DNA from 3 places in the Streptomyces sp. NPDC053048 genome. Region 1 is predicted to be linked to each of the others. Evidence: riboswitches for the same ligand, from Rfam matches in the RefSeq annotation. Region 1 holds a riboswitch; each other region holds the start of a gene.
What was found. Region 1 has a riboswitch for thiamine pyrophosphate ahead of ACIG36_RS30205 (thiamine ABC transporter substrate binding subunit). Riboswitches for the same ligand answer to the same signal wherever they lie in the genome.
Positions count from the first base shown of each region.

Region 2: linked by a shared signal. The riboswitch ahead of thiO (glycine oxidase ThiO) and the one ahead of ACIG36_RS30205 (thiamine ABC transporter substrate binding subunit) in region 1 are both predicted to bind thiamine pyrophosphate.
Region 3: linked by a shared signal. The riboswitch ahead of thiC (phosphomethylpyrimidine synthase ThiC) and the one ahead of ACIG36_RS30205 (thiamine ABC transporter substrate binding subunit) in region 1 are both predicted to bind thiamine pyrophosphate.

Region 1 is NZ_JBITZS010000013.1:81,390-86,863, reverse strand. It holds gene frr (ribosome recycling factor) at 1-26, shown strand, start outside; gene ACIG36_RS30215 (phosphatidate cytidylyltransferase) at 26-1,129, shown strand; gene rlmN (23S rRNA (adenine(2503)-C(2))-methyltransferase RlmN) at 1,333-2,442, shown strand; TPP riboswitch at 2,490-2,595, shown strand; gene ACIG36_RS30205 (thiamine ABC transporter substrate binding subunit) at 2,591-3,682, shown strand; gene ACIG36_RS30200 (ABC transporter permease) at 3,658-5,388, shown strand; gene ACIG36_RS30195 (ABC transporter ATP-binding protein) at 5,389-5,474, shown strand, end outside.
Region 2 is NZ_JBITZS010000001.1:793,782-799,255, forward strand. It holds gene pknB (Stk1 family PASTA domain-containing Ser/Thr kinase) at 1-872, opposite strand, end outside; gene ACIG36_RS03890 (thiazole synthase) at 986-1,780, opposite strand; gene thiS (sulfur carrier protein ThiS) at 1,789-2,013, opposite strand; gene thiO (glycine oxidase ThiO) at 2,010-3,206, opposite strand; TPP riboswitch at 3,204-3,316, opposite strand; gene ACIG36_RS03905 (NAD(P)/FAD-dependent oxidoreductase) at 3,469-4,695, shown strand; gene ACIG36_RS03910 (Rv2175c family DNA-binding protein) at 4,786-5,151, shown strand; gene thiE (thiamine phosphate synthase) at 5,265-5,474, shown strand, end outside.
Region 3 is NZ_JBITZS010000007.1:418,797-424,270, forward strand. It holds gene ACIG36_RS21265 (hypothetical protein) at 1-725, shown strand, start outside; gene thiC (phosphomethylpyrimidine synthase ThiC) at 861-2,633, opposite strand; TPP riboswitch at 2,629-2,766, opposite strand; gene ACIG36_RS21275 (YibE/F family protein) at 2,828-4,129, shown strand; gene ACIG36_RS21280 (SsgA family sporulation/cell division regulator) at 4,333-4,779, opposite strand; gene ACIG36_RS21285 (DUF5326 family protein) at 5,212-5,430, opposite strand.

The DNA of each region.
Region 1 (5,474 bases):
AGGAATCCGAGCTCCTCGAGGTCTGATGAACGACGCATCCTGGGGAGCCCCGCCGCGCGCCGGACACTGGGGGTCCACCGACCGGGGACCTTCCCCCGGCTACCGCCGGGAGGTGCCTCCTCCGGCGGGTCCTGTGCACGAGGCGGGCATCGCGGCGCAGACTCGGCCCATGCCCATCGTGCCCGGAGCAGGCGGAGACCAGGACGACCGTGAGCAGGGGGCCGCGCACATCGGCGGCCCCCTGTTCCGCGATGAACAGGAGCCCGACATCCGCCCGCAGGAGCCCGCCGCGCCCCACGGGGGCAAGGCGAAGAAGAGCGCGGGCCGCGATCTGCGGGCCGCGATAGGGGTCGGGGTCGGCCTCGGCGCGGTGATCCTGGCCTCCCTGTTCGTCTACAAGCCCGTCTTCCTCGGCGTGATCGTCGTCGCCGTGGTGGTCGGGCTGTGGGAGCTGACCTCCCGGCTCGCCGAGCGCAAGGACATCAAGGCTCCCCTGGTGCCGCTCGCCATCGGCGGTGCCGCGATGACCGTCGCGGGCTACGTCAACGGCGCCGAGGGCGCGTGGGTGGCCATGGCCTTCACCGCGCTCGCCGTGCTCGTGTGGCGGATGACGGAGTCGCCGGACGACTACCTCAAGGACGTCACGGCGGGCATCTTCGCCGCCTTCTACGTGCCGTTCCTCGCCACCTTCGTGGCACTGATGCTGGCCGCCGGCGACGGCGCCTGGCGGGTGCTGACGTTCCTGATCCTGACGGTCGTCAGCGACACCGGGGCGTACGCGGTGGGCTGGCGCTTCGGCCGGCACAAGCTGGCCCCGCGCATCAGCCCCGGCAAGACCCGCGAGGGCCTGCTCGGCGCGGTGGCGTTCGCGATGGTGGCGGGCGCGCTGTGCATGCAGTTCCTGATCGACGACGGAGTGTGGTGGCAGGGCCTGCTGCTGGGCTTCGCGGTCGCGATCAGCGCCACGCTGGGCGACCTGGGCGAATCCATGATCAAGCGGGATCTGGGCATCAAGGACATGGGCTCCCTGCTGCCGGGCCACGGAGGGATCATGGACCGGCTGGACTCCCTGCTGCCGACGGCACCGGTGGTGTGGCTGCTGATGGTGGCGTTCGTGGGCTCCGCCTGACATCTGCTCGATCACCTCGGCCCGGCCCGGTCCGGAGCGGGCCAGGTACCCTGGAAGGGCTCGTCGCCGTGCGACGGGCCCTTTTCCGGCCCCGCGACCGCGGGGGTGTCCCAGGGAAATCTTCGGGTTCCGGCACCGTCCTGCCGCCGGCTCCGCGACATGCGGAGACCATCCGCTCTCGTCGCAATGAGGAGTTTCCGCTCATGGCCCCCGCGCCCGGAGAACTGACGTTCGTCGCCCCCCGCGGGGCCAAGCTGCCCCCGCGCCACCTCGCCGACCTCAGCCCCGCCGAGCGCCGGGAGGCCGTCGCCGCGATCGGTGAGAAGCCCTTCCGCGCGAAGCAGCTGTCCCAGCACTACTTCGCCCGCTACGCGCACGACCCGGCGGCCTGGACGGACATCCCGGCCGCCGCCCGCGAGAAGCTCGCGGGCGAACTGCTGCCGGAGCTGATGAGCGTCGTGCGGCACATCTCGTGCGACGACGACACGACCCGCAAGACCCTGTGGCGCCTGCACGACGGCAAGCTCGTCGAGTCCGTCCTGATGCGCTACCCCGACCGGGTCACCATGTGCATCAGCTCCCAGGCGGGCTGCGGCATGAACTGCCCGTTCTGCGCCACCGGCCAGGCGGGCCTGGACCGCAATCTGTCCACGGCCGAGATCGTGCACCAGATCGTCGACGGCATGCGCGCCCTGCGCGACGGCGAGGTCCCCGGCGGCCCCGCCCGGCTGTCCAACATCGTCTTCATGGGCATGGGCGAGCCGCTGGCCAACTACAAGCGCGTCGTCGGCGCCATCCGCCGGCTGACCGACCCCGAGCCCGACGGCCTGGGCCTGTCGCAGCGCGGCATCACCGTCTCCACCGTCGGCCTGGTCCCGGCCATGCACCGCTTCGCGGACGAGGGCTTCAAGTGCCGCCTCGCGGTCTCGCTGCACGCGCCCGACGACGAGCTGCGCGACACCCTGGTGCCGGTCAACACCCGCTGGAAGGTCCGCGAGGTGCTGGACGCCGCGTGGGAGTACGCGGAGAAGTCCGGCCGCCGGATCTCCATCGAGTACGCCCTGATCCGGGACATCAACGACCAGGCCTGGCGCGGTGACCTGCTGGGCCGGCTCCTCAAGGGCAAGCGGGTGCACGTCAACCTCATCCCGCTCAACCCCACGCCCGGCTCGAAGTGGACGGCCTCCCGCCCCGAGGACGAGCGCGCGTTCGTCCAGGCGATCGCCGCGCACGGGGTGCCGGTGACCGTGCGCGACACCCGCGGGCAGGAGATCGACGGGGCGTGCGGGCAGCTGGCCGCCACCGAGCGCTGATACTGTCCACCTGCATCACTCGCACAAGCGAGCATTCGCACAAATGAACAATCCGACAGGGGAGCGCAGCGAGCGCTGAGAGTGCGGCACGGCCCGCAGACCCTCGGACCTGATCCGGTTAGTACCGGCGTAGGGAGTCAGCACCACCATGAACACCACCCTCCGGCGTGCCCTCGGCGCGGCCGCCGCGGCCGCCCTGGGCCTGCCCGTCCTCGCGGCCTGCGGGGGCTCGGACGACAAGGGCTCGGGGGAGTCGAAGAGCCGGACCGTCACCCTGGTCGCGCACGACTCCTTCGCCGCGTCCAAGGACGTCCTCGCGGAGTTCACCGCGCGGACCGGCTACACGGTCAAGGTCCTCAAGAGCGGCGACGCCGGCCGGACCGTCAACCAGGCGATCCTCTCCAAGGGCCACCCGCAGGGCGACGTCCTCTTCGGCGTCGACAACACCCTGCTCTCCCGGGCCCTCGACAACGACCTGTTCGAGCCGTACGAGGCCAAGGACCTGGGCCGCGTCCCGGACAAGCTCCGCCTCGACGACGGCAAGCACCGCGTCACACCCGTCGACACCGGCGACATCTGCGTCAACTACGACCGGGCCTACTTCGCCGACCGCAGGCTCGAGCCGCCGAAGTCCTTCGACGACCTGGTCAAGCCGGAGTACAAGAACCTCCTGGTCACCGAGAACGCCGCGACCTCCTCTCCCGGCCTCGCCTTCCAGCTCGCCACCGTCGCGAAGTACGGCGACGACGGCTGGCAGGACTACTGGAAGAAGCTCAAGGCCAACGGCGTCGAGGTCGTCGACGGCTGGGAGCAGGCCTACAACGACCGCTTCTCCGGCTCCGCCGCCGGAAAGAAGGCCAAGGGCGACAAGCCCCTCGTCGTCTCCTATGCCTCCAGCCCGCCCGCCGAGGTGCTCGGCGTCACGCCGGCGCCCAAGGAGGGCCCGACGGGCGTCGCCACCGGCACCTGCTTCCGGCAGATCGAGTTCGCCGGGCTGCTGAAGGGTGCGAAGAACCCCGAGGGCGGCAAGGCCCTCCTCGACTTCCTGCTGAGCAAGAAGTTCCAGGAGGACATGCCGCTGCAGATGTTCGTCAAGCCGGCCCGTGACGACGCCGCTCTGCCCGAGGTCTTCACCAAGTACGGCGCCGAGGTCGCCGGCCCCGGGACCCTCGCCCCGGAGAAGATCGCCAAGAACCGCGACCAGTGGGTCAAGGAATGGTCCTCGCTCGTCCTGAAGTAGCTCCCGAAGAGGCCCCGGCCGGGGCGGCACCCCGCGACGCCGCCGCCCGCACAGGCGGCGGCCCCCGGCGGACGGCGACGCGGCTCGCCCTGATGGCGCTGCCGCTCGCCTTCTTCGGGCTCCTCTTCGCCTACCCCGTCGCCTCCATCGTCGGCCGCGGCCTCAAGGACGACGGCGGCTGGCACCTCGCCCGCATCGGCGAGGTCGTCGGCGACCCGCGCATCGGCGACGTCCTGTGGTTCACCACCTGGCAGGCGGCCGCCTCCACGGCGCTCACCCTCGCCCTCGCGCTCCCCGGCGCGTACGTCTTCGCGCGCTTCGACTTCCCCGGCAAACGGCTGCTGCGGGCCGTGGTCACCGTCCCCTTCGTGCTGCCGACCGTCGTCGCCGGCTCGGCCTTCCTGGCCCTGCTGGGGCGCGGCGGCATGCTGGACGAGCTGTGGGGCGTGCGGCTGGACACCACGGTCTGGGCGATCCTGCTGGGCCACGTCTTCTTCAACTACGCCGTCGTCGTACGGACCGTCGGCGGCCTGTGGGCCCAGCTGGACCCGCGGCAGGAGGAGGCGGCGCGCGTCCTGGGCGCCGGCCGCCTCGCCGCCTGGCGCCGGGTGACGCTGCCCGCGCTGGCCCCGGCGGTGGCCGCCGCCGCCCTGATGGTCTTCCTCTTCACCTTCACCTCCTTCGGCGTCGTCCAGATCCTCGGCGGGCCGCGCTACGCCACGCTGGAAGTGGAGATCTACCAGCAGACCGCGCAGCTCCTCGACCTGCCCACCGCCGCCGTGCTCACCCTCGTGCAGTTCGTGGCCGTGGCCGCGCTGCTGGGTGTCCACTCCTGGACCGTGCGGCGGCGCGAGGCGACGCTGCGGCTGGTCGACGCCCGCGGCACCGTCCGCCGCCCGCGGGGCGCTGCCCAGTGGACGCTCCTGGCCTGCGTGCTGGCCGTCGTCGCACTGCTGGTGCTGCTGCCGCTGCTGGTGCTCCTCCTGCGGTCCTTCGACGGGCCGGACGGCTTCGGGCTCGCCTACTACCGCGCCCTGGCCTCGCCGGGCGCGGGCGGCGGCACGTTCACCGTCGCGGCGCTGGACGCGATCGGCAACTCGGTGACGTACGCGCTCGCCGCCACCGCCATCGCCGTCGTCATCGGCGGCCTCGCCGCCGCAGCCCTCACGCGGCCCGAGGGCCGGCTCGTGCGGGGCTTCGACGCGCTGCTGATGCTGCCGCTGGGCACCTCGGCGGTGACCGTCGGCTTCGGCTTCCTGATCACCCTCGACGAGCCGCCGCTGGACCTGCGCACCTCGTGGATCCTGGTGCCGCTGGCGCAGGCGCTGGTGGGCGTGCCCTTCGTCGTACGGACCATGCTGCCGGTGCTGCGCGCGGTCGACGTCCGGCTGCGCGAGGCGGCGGCCGTGCTCGGCGCGTCCCCGCTGCGCGCGTGGCGGGAGGTGGACCTGCCGCTGGTCGGCCGGGCGCTGGCGGTGGCCGCGGGCTTCGCGTTCGCGGTGTCGCTCGGCGAGTTCGGGGCGACCGTCTTCATCGCCCGTCCCGACAGCCCCACCCTGCCGGTGGCCGTGGCACGGCTGCTGGGCCGTCCCGGCGAGCTCAATTACGGGCAGGCGATGGCCCTCAGCACGATCCTGATGCTGGTGTGCGCCGCGGCGCTGCTGGTGCTCGAGCGCGTGCGCACCGACCGTACGGGAGAGTTCTAGATGCTTCGGCTCGAAGGGGTGACCGTCCGCTTCGGCGAGCGCGCCGTGCTCGACGCGGTGGACCTCGAGGTCGCCGACCACGAGAT
Region 2 (5,474 bases), on a different contig from region 1:
GCGTCCAGCTGCTCGTCGGTCAGCGCGGCGCGGGCCTCGCGGACCATCGCCAGCAGCTCCACCGCGTCGGACGGGCGCAGCCGCGGGTCACGGGCGGTGGCGGCGGCCACCAGCGCGTCCAGCTGCGGGGCGAGGCCCGGCACCGCCGCCGAGGGCGGCGGGACGTCCTCGTGCAGGTGCTGGTAGAGGATCTGCGCCGCCGTCCCGCCGGTGTGCGGCTTGGCGCCGGTGAGCATCTCGTAGAGCACGACGCCGCACGCGTAGACGTCCGCGCGGGTGTCGACCGCGCCCTGATCGCTCTGCTCGATCTGCTCGGGGGCGAGGTAGGCGACCGTGCCCAGCACCGAACCCGTGCTGCTGGTGGTGTGGGTGTCCACGGCCCGCACCAGCCCGAAGTCGGCGACCTTGACCCTGCCGTCGTCGCCGATCAGCACGTTCTCCGGCTTCATGTCGCGGTGCACCAGACCCGCGACGTGCGCGGCACCCAGCGCGGCCAGCACCGGCTCGGCGACGTCGAGCGCGGCCCGCGGCCGCAGGGCCCCGCGCTCGCGCAGCACGTCGCGCAGGGTGCAGCCCGCCACGTACTCCATCGCGAGGTAGACGTAGTGGCCGTCGGTCCCCTGGTCGAAGACGCTCACCACATTGGCGTGGTCCAGCCGGGCCACGGACTTGGCCTCACGGATGAAGCGCTCCACGAAGGCCCGGTCGGCGGCGAGCGAAGGGTGCATCACCTTGAGCGCGAGCACCCGGTCGAGGCGGGTGTCCAGGGCACGGTAGACCGTGGCCATGCCGCCCACGGCCACCCGCGCCTCGACGCGGTAGCGGCCGTCGAGCAGGTGATCGACGAGGGGGTCCGGCAGGGTCGTATCCACGGCACACGAGTCTACGAGCCGTGGCGGGCGGCCCGGACGGCGTGCGCCTCGCTCACTCTTTCTATAGCCGAACGGTGACAGGACAGTGCCCGCTGAAGAAGGCCGGAGCCTGTTCAGAAGGCCGGGCGCTCCGGGTCGAGGTGCGCCATGCCCTCCGCGGGGGAGGAAGCCTCGGCGAAGTGGCGGCGCGGGATCCGCCCGGCCCGGTGGGCCAGCCGTCCGGCCTCCACCGCGTGCCGCATGGCCTCCGCCATCAGCACCGGCTCCTGCGCCCGCGTCACCGCCGAGGCGAGCATCACCGCCGCGCACCCCAGCTCCATGGCCAGTGCCGCGTCCGAGGCGGTGCCCGCGCCCGCGTCCAGGATCACCGGGACGCCCGCGCGCTCGGTGATCAGCTGGAAGTTGTGCGGGTTGCGGATGCCGAGCCCTGAGCCGATGGGCGCGCCCAGCGGCATGATCGCCGCACAGCCGACGTCCTCGAGCTTGCGGGCCAGCACCGGGTCGTCGTTGGTGTACGGCAGCACCGTGAAGCCGTCGTCGACCAGGATCTCGGCGGCGTCCAGCAGCTCGATCGGGTCCGGCAGCAGGGTGCGCTCGTCGGCGATCACCTCGAGCTTGACCCAGTCGGTGCCCAGCGCCTCGCGGGCCAGCCGGGCGGTGAGCACCGCCTCGCCCGCGGTGAAGCAGCCCGCCGTGTTCGGCAGCACCCGGATGCCGTGCCTCTCCAGGACGGACAGCACCGAGCCCCGCACGGTGGCGTCCAGGCGGCGCATGGCGACCGTGGTCAGCTCGGTGCCGGAGGCGATCAGGGCCCGCTCGAGCACCTCGAGGCTGGGCGCCCCGCCCGTGCCCATGATCAGCCGGGAGGTGAAGGGGGTGTCGGCGATGGTGAGCAGATCGTCTGCCATCGGAACGATCAGCCCCCCTGGACCGCGGTGAGGACCTCGACCCGGTCGCCGTGGCCGAGCGGGACGAACGGCCACTGGCCGCGCGGCACGACGGCCTCGTTCACGGCCGCCGCGACGCCGCCGCGCGCTGTGGTGAGCGTCGCCACGAGCCCGTCGAGGGTCGTCCCGGCGGGGACGTCGCGATGCTCGCCGTTGACGCTGATGGTGTGGATGATGACATCGCTGCCGGTCATGCGGGCTGCTCCTGGGATGGGGAAACCTCCCACGCCGCTGGGGCCGTGGGGGAGGGGGTGAAGCGTCGGGGAGAGAACGGACGGGCCTCTTCCGGCAGCTGCCCGGTGGTCAGCACCTCGGCCATCACGTCCCCGGTGACGGGGGTGAGCAGCACGCCGTTGCGGTGGTGGCCGGTGGCCGTCAGCAGCCCCGGCAGGGCGGTGGGGCCCAGCAGCGGGGCGTTGTCGGGCGAGCCGGGCCGCAGCCCGGCGCGGGTCTCCACCAGCGGCAGTTCGGTGATGCCGGGGACGAGCTCGTGGGCGTCGCGCAGCAGCTCGTAGACGCCGCCCGCGGTGACGGTGGTGTCCCAGCCGAGCTCTTCGCTGGTGGCGCCGACGACCAGCTCGCCGTTCTCGCGCGGCACCAGGTACACCGGCCCGCCGCGCACCACGGCCCGTACGGTCCGGGAGAGGAAGGGCCGGTAGGCCTCCGGCACGCGCAGCCGCAGGATCTGGCCCTTGACCGGGCGGACCGGCGGCAGGACGTCCTCGGGCAGGCCCGCGAGGCCGCCGCTGAGGCTGCCCGCCGCCAGCACCGTCTGCCCGGCGGCGACGCGGGTGCCGTCGTCCAGTTCGGCGCCCGTGGCGCGGTCGCCGCAGAGCAGGGCGCGCACCACCGACCGGCGGTGGAAGACCACCCCGGCCCGCTCACAGGCCGTCAGCAGGGCGCGGCACAGGCGCCGGGGATCGGTCTGGTGGTCGCCGAGCGCGTGGAGCCCGCCGCGTACGCCCGGCGCCAGCATCGGCTCCAGCCGGCGGCACTCGCGCCCGGACAGCCAGCGCGCCTGAAGGCCGCAGCGCAGCTGCAGCTCGTGCAGCTCGCGCAGGTGCGCCCGGTCGTCGGCGTCGAAGGCGACGGCCAGGGTGCCGCAGGCGCGGTAGCCGGTCTCCTGGCCGCTGGCCTCCTCCAGCTCGGCCGTGAACGCCGGATAGCGGCGCGCGGAGGCGAGGTTGAGGGCGAGCAGCGTCTGCTCGCCGTAGTGCAGTTCGGTGACGGCGGCCAGCATCCCGGCCGCCACCTGCGCCGCGCCGCCGCCGGGCGCGGGGTCGGCGACGGCCGTGCGCAGGCCGCGCTGGGCGGCGCGCCAGGCCGTGACCAGGCCGATGACGCCGCCGCCGATGACCAGGACGTCATGGGTGTGCCGCGCGTGCATGGGCTTCCAGCCCCTCCCTTCGCCGGCATGACCCGGATCAGGTTCGTACGGTCGGAGGCCGTCCAGCCTCCCTCTCAGCCCGGTGCGTCCGGGCTCCCGCGAGTGCTTGCAGCGGCCACCCTAGTACGCGCCGCGCGGGGCCCGGAAGGGCGGGCCACGCGCCGTCGGCGGGCTTCCGGCCCTCAAACATCGTGACGCTGTGTCAGAGGTCTCGTCACCCGTTGCTCCGGACCGGGTGCGCCGCCGTCCTACAGTTGATCGTGTGAGCGAGCAGACGAACACCTCCAGTGACCGGCGCGTCGTCATCGTCGGCGCGGGCATGGCCGGGGTGCAGACCGCCGTCGCCCTGCGCGAGCAGGGCTGGGACGGCGCGATCTCCCTGCTGGGCGCCGAGCCCCATCCGCCCTACGACCGTCCCCCGCTGTCCAAGTCCGTCCTCCTCGGCAAGGCCGAGGGATCCGCCTTCGAGGTGGACTTCGGCTCGCTGGGCATCGACCTCGAGCTCGGCCGGGAGGCCACCGGCCTGCGGGCGGACGAGCACGTGCTGGAGACCACGCGGGGGCCCGTGCCCTACGACGTGCTGGTCGTCGCCACCGGCGCCGACCCGATCGCGCTGCCCGGCAGCGAGCACGTGCGCGGCGTCCACGTCCTGCGCACCCTGGACGACGTGGAGGGGCTGCGGCCGGTCCTCGCCGGCCGGCACGACGTCGTCGCGGTCGGGGCCGGCTGGATCGGCGCCGAGTTCGCGACCGCCGCGCGCGAGGCCGGCTGCCGGGTGACCGTGGTCGAGGCCGCGGACCGGCCGCTGGCCGGCGCCATGCCGGCCGAGGTCGCCGCCCACATGGTCGACTGGTACGCCCACAGCGGCGCCCGGCTGGTGACCGGCGCCCGGGTGGCGTCCGTGGAGGAGGGCGCGGTCGTGCTCGACGACGGCACCCGCCTGGCCGCGGACGCGGTGGTCGTCGGCATCGGCGCCCGGCCCGCCACGGGCTGGCTGGCCGGCTCCGGCATCGAGCTCGCGGCGGATCGTTCCGTCGTCACCGACGACCGGCTGCGCACCTCCCTGCCGGACGTCTACGCCGTCGGCGACTGCGCCTCCTTCCCGTCCGCCCGCTACGGCGAGCGGCTGCTGGTCCACCACTGGGACAACGCCCTGCAGGGCCCGCGGACCGTCGCCGCGAACATCGTCCACGGGCCCGCCGAGGGGCCGGTCTACGACCCGGTGCCCTACTTCTGGTCCGAGCAGTTCGGGCGCTTCGTGCAGTACGCCGGGCACCACTCGGGCGCCGACGAGCTGGTCTGGCGCGGTGACCCCACCGGGGCCGCGTGGACGGTGTGCTGGCTGCGCTCGGGTGTCCTGGTGGCCCTGCTGGCCGTCGGCCGGCCGCGGGATCTGGCGCAGGGCCGCAAGCTCATCGAGAAGGGCGCCGCGCTGGACCGCTCGAAGGCCGCCGACGCCTCCGTCCCGCTGAAGGCCGCCGCCCTCTGAGGGCCGGTGGGGTGACCTCGGGGGCGGTTCCCGGACCGGCTCGGGTCAACCCGGCTACCGACTGTCAGTCCCGGATGGCAGGCTTGTCCCGTGACCGAGATTGACGCAAAGACCGATGCTCTCGTCCCCGCCTGGCTCAACCTGCCCGACATCGCCGAAAAGCTCGATGTCGAGGTGACGCGCGTCCGGCAGCTGGTCAAGGAGGGCCAGCTGATCGCCGTGCGCCGTGGCGAGAACCGAGTGCTCATGGTGCCCGCCGACTTCATCGGCGAGGGAAAGGTCGTCAAGGGCCTCGCCGGGACCTTGACGCTGCTGAGGGACGACGGCTTCAGCGACGAGGAGATGCTGGAGTGGCTCTTCACCCCGGACCCGACCCTGCCCGGTACCCCCGCGCAGGCGCTGCGCGAGAATCGCGGCACGGAGGTGAAGCGCCGGGCCCAGGCGCTGGCCGTCTGATGAGGCCGCCGGGGCGCTGATGCCCCGGGAAGCAACGCAGAACACCGTCCGGTGCACGGGCCGGGGCAGCTTCGCCCCGGCCCGTGCACCGCCGACCCGGGGGAGAACACCCGATGTCCGTCACCGCGCGCGAGCGGCTCGCCGACGCCCGGCTGTACCTGTGCACCGACGCCCGCAAGCGCCAGGGCGACCTGCCGGAGTTCCTGGACGCGGTGCTCTCGTCCGGAGTGGACATCGTCCAGCTGCGCGACAAGGGCATGGAGGCGGGGGAGGAGCTGGAGCACCTGGCCGTCTTCGCCGAGGCCGCCCGCCGGCACGGCCGG
Region 3 (5,474 bases), on a different contig from region 1:
GCGCCATGTCCGCCATCTCCGCCTGCGCGATGGCGGAATACCAGGAATTCCTCGGGGCGCGCGAGGCACTGCGCGCCCGCTCGGCCGCCGCCCGGCCGCAGCCTGCGGGTTCCGTGGCCGCCCGCCCGGACGAGACCGGCCCGCCCTCCCCCGTCACCGCGCCCGCCGACGTCCCCGAGGACGAGGGCGCGGGGGCCGGCGCCGTCATCGCCGTCCTCGCCCCCGTCCTGGCCGGGATCGCCGCGTTCCTCTTCCTGCTGATCGGCTACGTCATGCGGACGGTCGGGGCGGGCGAGTCCGTCGCCCGCCCGATGATCACGGTCGGCTGGTGGTTCGGCGCCTTCACCGTCGCCGGGGTGCTCGTCGCGATGTCGGGAATGCTGCGCACGGCGCTGCGCAACGGTCAGCGGGCGGAGGAGGCCCCGCCGCGCGACGAGCTCACCGAGGAGGCCGAGCGGGCCCACGAGGCCTGGCGACGGGCGCTGCTGGCGCGCGGCATCCTGCCCTTCCTCCGCGAGGTCCTGGCCAAGACGCCCCCCGCGCCCCGCCGCCCCCGCTCCCCCAGGAACCACACGGGCCCCAGCCGCACACCGCACCTCGGGTACTCCCGCCCCGGCTTCTCCAGCCCCGACACCAAGCCGTCCGCCCCCAGCCGCAGCGCCTGGCCCGGCCCGGACCTCACCGGCCCCGACACCGCCGGACCGGACCGCAGGGCGGGCGACTAGGGCGAGCGACCAGGGCGAACGGGCGCCAAGACCACCCGGACGTCGCCGGGCCAGGACGTCGCGGGGCCCGGAGCCGTCCCCCTCTCCACGGCTCCGGGCCCTGGCCCAACCGGGTCCGGGCCCCGGCCCGGCCGGCTACTCCGCGATCGGCAGGTAGACGCGGTTGCCCGCGGCCGCGAACTCCTTGGACTTCTGGGCCATCCCGGCCGCCGCGTCCGCGTCCACCGCCAGGTCACCGCCGTGCTCACGACGGATGTCCTGCGAGATCTTCATCGAACAGAACTTCGGGCCGCACATCGAGCAGAAGTGCGCCGTCTTCGCCGGCTCCGCCGGCAGCGTCTCGTCGTGGAAGGCGCGCGCGGTGTCCGGGTCGAGCGCCAGGTTGAACTGGTCCTCCCAGCGGAACTCGAACCGCGCGTCGGACAGCGCGTCGTCCCACTCCTGCGCCCCCGGGTGCCCCTTGGCGAGATCCGCCGCATGGGCCGCGATCTTGTAGGTGATGACGCCGGTCTTCACGTCGTCGCGGTCCGGCAGGCCCAGGTGCTCCTTGGGCGTGACGTAGCAGAGCATCGCCGTGCCCCACCAGGCGATCATCGCCGCGCCGATGCCGGAGGTGATGTGGTCGTACGCCGGCGCGACGTCCGTCGTCAGGGGTCCGAGCGTGTAGAACGGCGCCTCCTCGCAGATCTCCTGCTGGAGGTCCACGTTCTCCTTGATCTTGTGCATCGGGACGTGCCCCGGGCCCTCGATCATCGTCTGCACGTTGTGCCGCTTGGCGATCCGGTTGAGCTCGCCCAGCGTGCGCAGCTCGGCGAACTGCGCCTCGTCGTTGGCGTCCGCGATCGAGCCGGGGCGCAGCCCGTCGCCGAGCGAGTACGTCACGTCGTAGGCGGCGAGGATCTCGCAGAGCTCCTCGAAGTTGGTGTAGAGGAAGTTCTCCTTGTGGTGCGCCAGGCACCACGCGGCCATGATCGACCCGCCGCGGGAGACGATGCCGGTCTTGCGGCGCGCGGTCAGCGGTACGTACGGCAGGAGCACGCCCGCGTGCACCGTCATGTAGTCGACGCCCTGCTCGGCCTGCTCGACGACCGTGTCCTTGTAGATCTCCCAGGTGAGCTCCTCGGCCTTGCCGTCGACCTTCTCGAGGGCCTGGTAGAGGGGCACGGTGCCGATCGGCACGGGGGAGTTGCGCAGCACCCACTCGCGCGTGGTGTGGATGTTGCGGCCGGTGGAGAGGTCCATGACCGTGTCGGCGCCCCAGCGGGTCGCCCAGGTCATCTTCTCCACCTCCTCCTCGATGGAGGAGGTGACGGCGGAGTTGCCGATGTTGGCGTTCACCTTGACCAGGAACTTCTTGCCGATGATCATCGGCTCGATCTCCGGGTGGTTGACGTTCGCCGGCAGCACGGCGCGGCCGGCCGCGATCTCCTCGCGGACGGTCTCGGGAGAGACGTTCTCCCGGAGGGCCACGTACTCCATCTCCGCGGTGATCTCACCGCGGCGCGCGTACGCGAGCTGGGTCACCGCGGCGCCGTCCCGGCCCCGGCGGGGCAGGCGCGGGCGGCCCGGGAAGACCGCGTCGAGGTTCTTCAGCCCGCCGCGCGGCGAGGTGTGCTTGATGCCGTCGTCCTCCGGGCGCATGGGGCGCCCGGCGTACTCCTCCGTGTCGCCGCGGCCGATGATCCAGTTCTCCCGGAGCGGCGCCAGGCCGCGCCGGACGTCCGTCTCGATCGCCGCGTCGGTGTACGGGCCGGAGGTGTCGTACAGCCGTACGTCCCGTCCGTTGGTGAGGTGCACCCGTCGCACCGGAACCCGCAGGTCCGGCCGCGAACCCGTCACATAGTCCTTGTGCCAGCCGATCCGCTCGGCGGATCCGTCGGCAGACATGCGTGCATCCTGCGAGGTCATGAGACCAGTAACTCCCTACGCCGGCATTACCCGGTACCAGGTTCGGCGGTCGGCGCAGCGGTGTCCGTACGTCGATCCGTACGGAGTTCAGCGCCCTCTCAGCCCGGTGCTCCGAGCTCCCGCGATTGCAAAGGTGGCACCACGCTAGCGCCTTCCCCGGCGGAAGGACCAGTGGGGCTTGCGATGATGCCCGGGTGACAAGCACCAACCACTCCCCCCACGGTCACTCGCACGGCCATTCGCACAGCCATGGCCCACCGACCCCGGTTTCGTCGCATTTGCGCAAGGTGATCGCGGCCGTTCTCATCCCGTTCGCTGCCGCGGTCGTGACGGGCCTGATCGTCCTCTGGCCGGGTGGCGCCCCACCGCACCCGCACAGCGGACTGGGCCTCGACCAGCAGACCGAGTCGGGACGGGTCGTCAAGCTCGAGGAGCAGGACTGCCCCAAGGGCGGCGGCCTGACGCCGCCACCGTCGCAACAGCAACAACAGGGGGCACCTCCTCCCCCCAGGGGCACGTGCGAGAAGGCGACCCTCGAAGTGACCTCGGGCAAGGACAAGGGGCATACGTTCACGGAGATCGTGCAGCCGGACGCCTCGCGCCGCTACGACGTGGGCCAGGAGGTCGTGCTCGCCTACGCGCCGAAGGCGCCGGAGAACCTGCGCTATTCGGTCACCGACGTGAACCGGACACTCCCCATGGCGCTGCTCGCCGGCATCTTCGCGCTCGCGGTGGTGCTCGTGGGACGGCTGCGCGGGATATTCGCGCTCGTGGCGCTGGTGATCAGCTTCGGCGTCCTGACGATGTTCATCCTGCCGGCCATCCTGCAGGGCTCCGAGCCCCTGCTGGTCGCGGTGATCGGCGGCAGCGCGATCATGCTGATCGCGCTGTACATGTGTCATGGCCTCAACGCCCGGACGTCCGTGGCGGTGCTCGGCACCCTGACGTCCCTGCTGGTCATCGGCCTGCTGGGGTCGTTCTTCATCGACTGGGCCCATCTGACGGGCAATACCGACGACCAGACCGGCCTGGTGCACGGCCTGTATCCGCAGATCGAGATCCGTGGTCTGCTGCTGGCCGGGATCATCATCGGCTCCCTGGGCGTGCTGGACGACGTCACGGTCACCCAGACCTCGGCGGTGTGGGAACTGAAGGAGGCGGATCCCACCGCGAATTGGCGCAAACTGTACGGCTCGGCCATGCGCATCGGGCGGGACCACATCGCCTCCGTGGTCAATACGCTGGTACTGGCGTACGCGGGCGCCTCCCTGCCGCTGCTGCTGTTGTTCTCGATCGCGGACAGCGGGGTGGGCACGGTGGCGACGAGCGAGATCGTCGCCGAGGAGATCGTCCGCACGTTGGTGGGCAGCATCGGCCTGGTGGCCTCGGTACCGGTGACGACCGTGCTGGCGGCGCTCGTTGTCAGTGCCGACCGGCACACTGCGGGCAAGGGTCGGGGGCGGTCGCGCGGCGGCAGGCGTCGGCGCGCGAAGTGAGCTGACGGCAGGCTGCCGGTGGTCGGTGGGGGGCCACCGGTGGTCGGCCCGGGAACGGCAGCGTGGGGAGCGGCAGCGGCGGCGATGGTCCGGAGATCCCTCCGGCCACCGGCGTCCGCGCCCCGGGGTGCGGCACCGCGCGCCGGGCGGGTGCCGGTCGAGTGGATCGGGCAGGACGGCGGGGTTCCGGGCCGGGCGGCCCGTTAACCGGCGTTCTGACCCTCCGGGTTGCCGGCGAGGATGCTGTCGAGCGCCGCAGCGAGCTCGTAGTCGAAGTCGGCGACCGTGCGCTCCTCCCCGAGCGGGGCCACGCGGTCGGTGCGGTCGAGGAAGGCCACCAGTGGCGCCGCGCCCGCCCGGAACAGCGCGCCCTCCCCGCCCACTTGCAGCCGGATGAAGACGTCCGACAGGTGCTGGGAGGAGGCGGGGGCGATGTGCACATCGCCCTCGCCGGAGGGCTGGCTCAGCCCGTCGAGCAGCAGCTCCCGGGCGAAGGCCCAGGTGACCGGGGCATCGCCGGGGAGGTGGAAGGTGAACTTCACCGCGTACGGGTCGCTGCTGTCGTAGCCCAGCTCCACCGGGATCCGGAAGGACAGCTCCTCGGAGACGAGGAACGTCATGACCACTTCTGCCTGAACTGTGTCGCGCATCGCCCAATGCCCCGTCTTCGTCGGTTTGGCAGGGATTGAAGCCTGATGGCCCCAATGACGCCATAGTCTGACAAGAACGCCCAGTGGATCACAAGGAGTGATTTTCCAGTTACTCATGGAGACCGAGGGTGAGCATACGAGCTCTCCGACTCTGGAGCGTAGCGACTCGACTACTGGGCGGAGTCGTAACGGGGGATTTGCTGGCACGGAACGGCCGAGAACTGGCCAAAGTGGCCCGAGGGCACACGGATTACCGTTTGGGTCCACGGGTCGGGCGTTCACGTTGACGGAGAGATGTTGACGGGAGAGATAACTCCCCGCCTTCCGCTTCGTTGAGTTGGTGCGAGCGGACACCGGCCGACGGCGTGGGCGACGCTGCCTGCCGGTGAGGACGTTTCCGGGCGGTACGTCACGTCCGGGCCCGGCCGGCCCTTACCAGTCGCCCCTCGACGACGAGGACGACGTGAACTTCTTGACGACGAAGATCAGGCCACCGACGAGCGCGACCAGCAGCAGTGCCTTGAAGAGCAGGCTGATGACAAAGCCGAGCACACTCATGATCAGGCTGCCGAACACCAACAGAACGAGCACCGGCACGGCGATCCACTTCACCCACCACGGCATCCCGTCGAATATCCCCTTCTCAGCCATGCCGACCCCTGCTCTCCGCTTCGCGCGGGATTTTCCGCGCACTC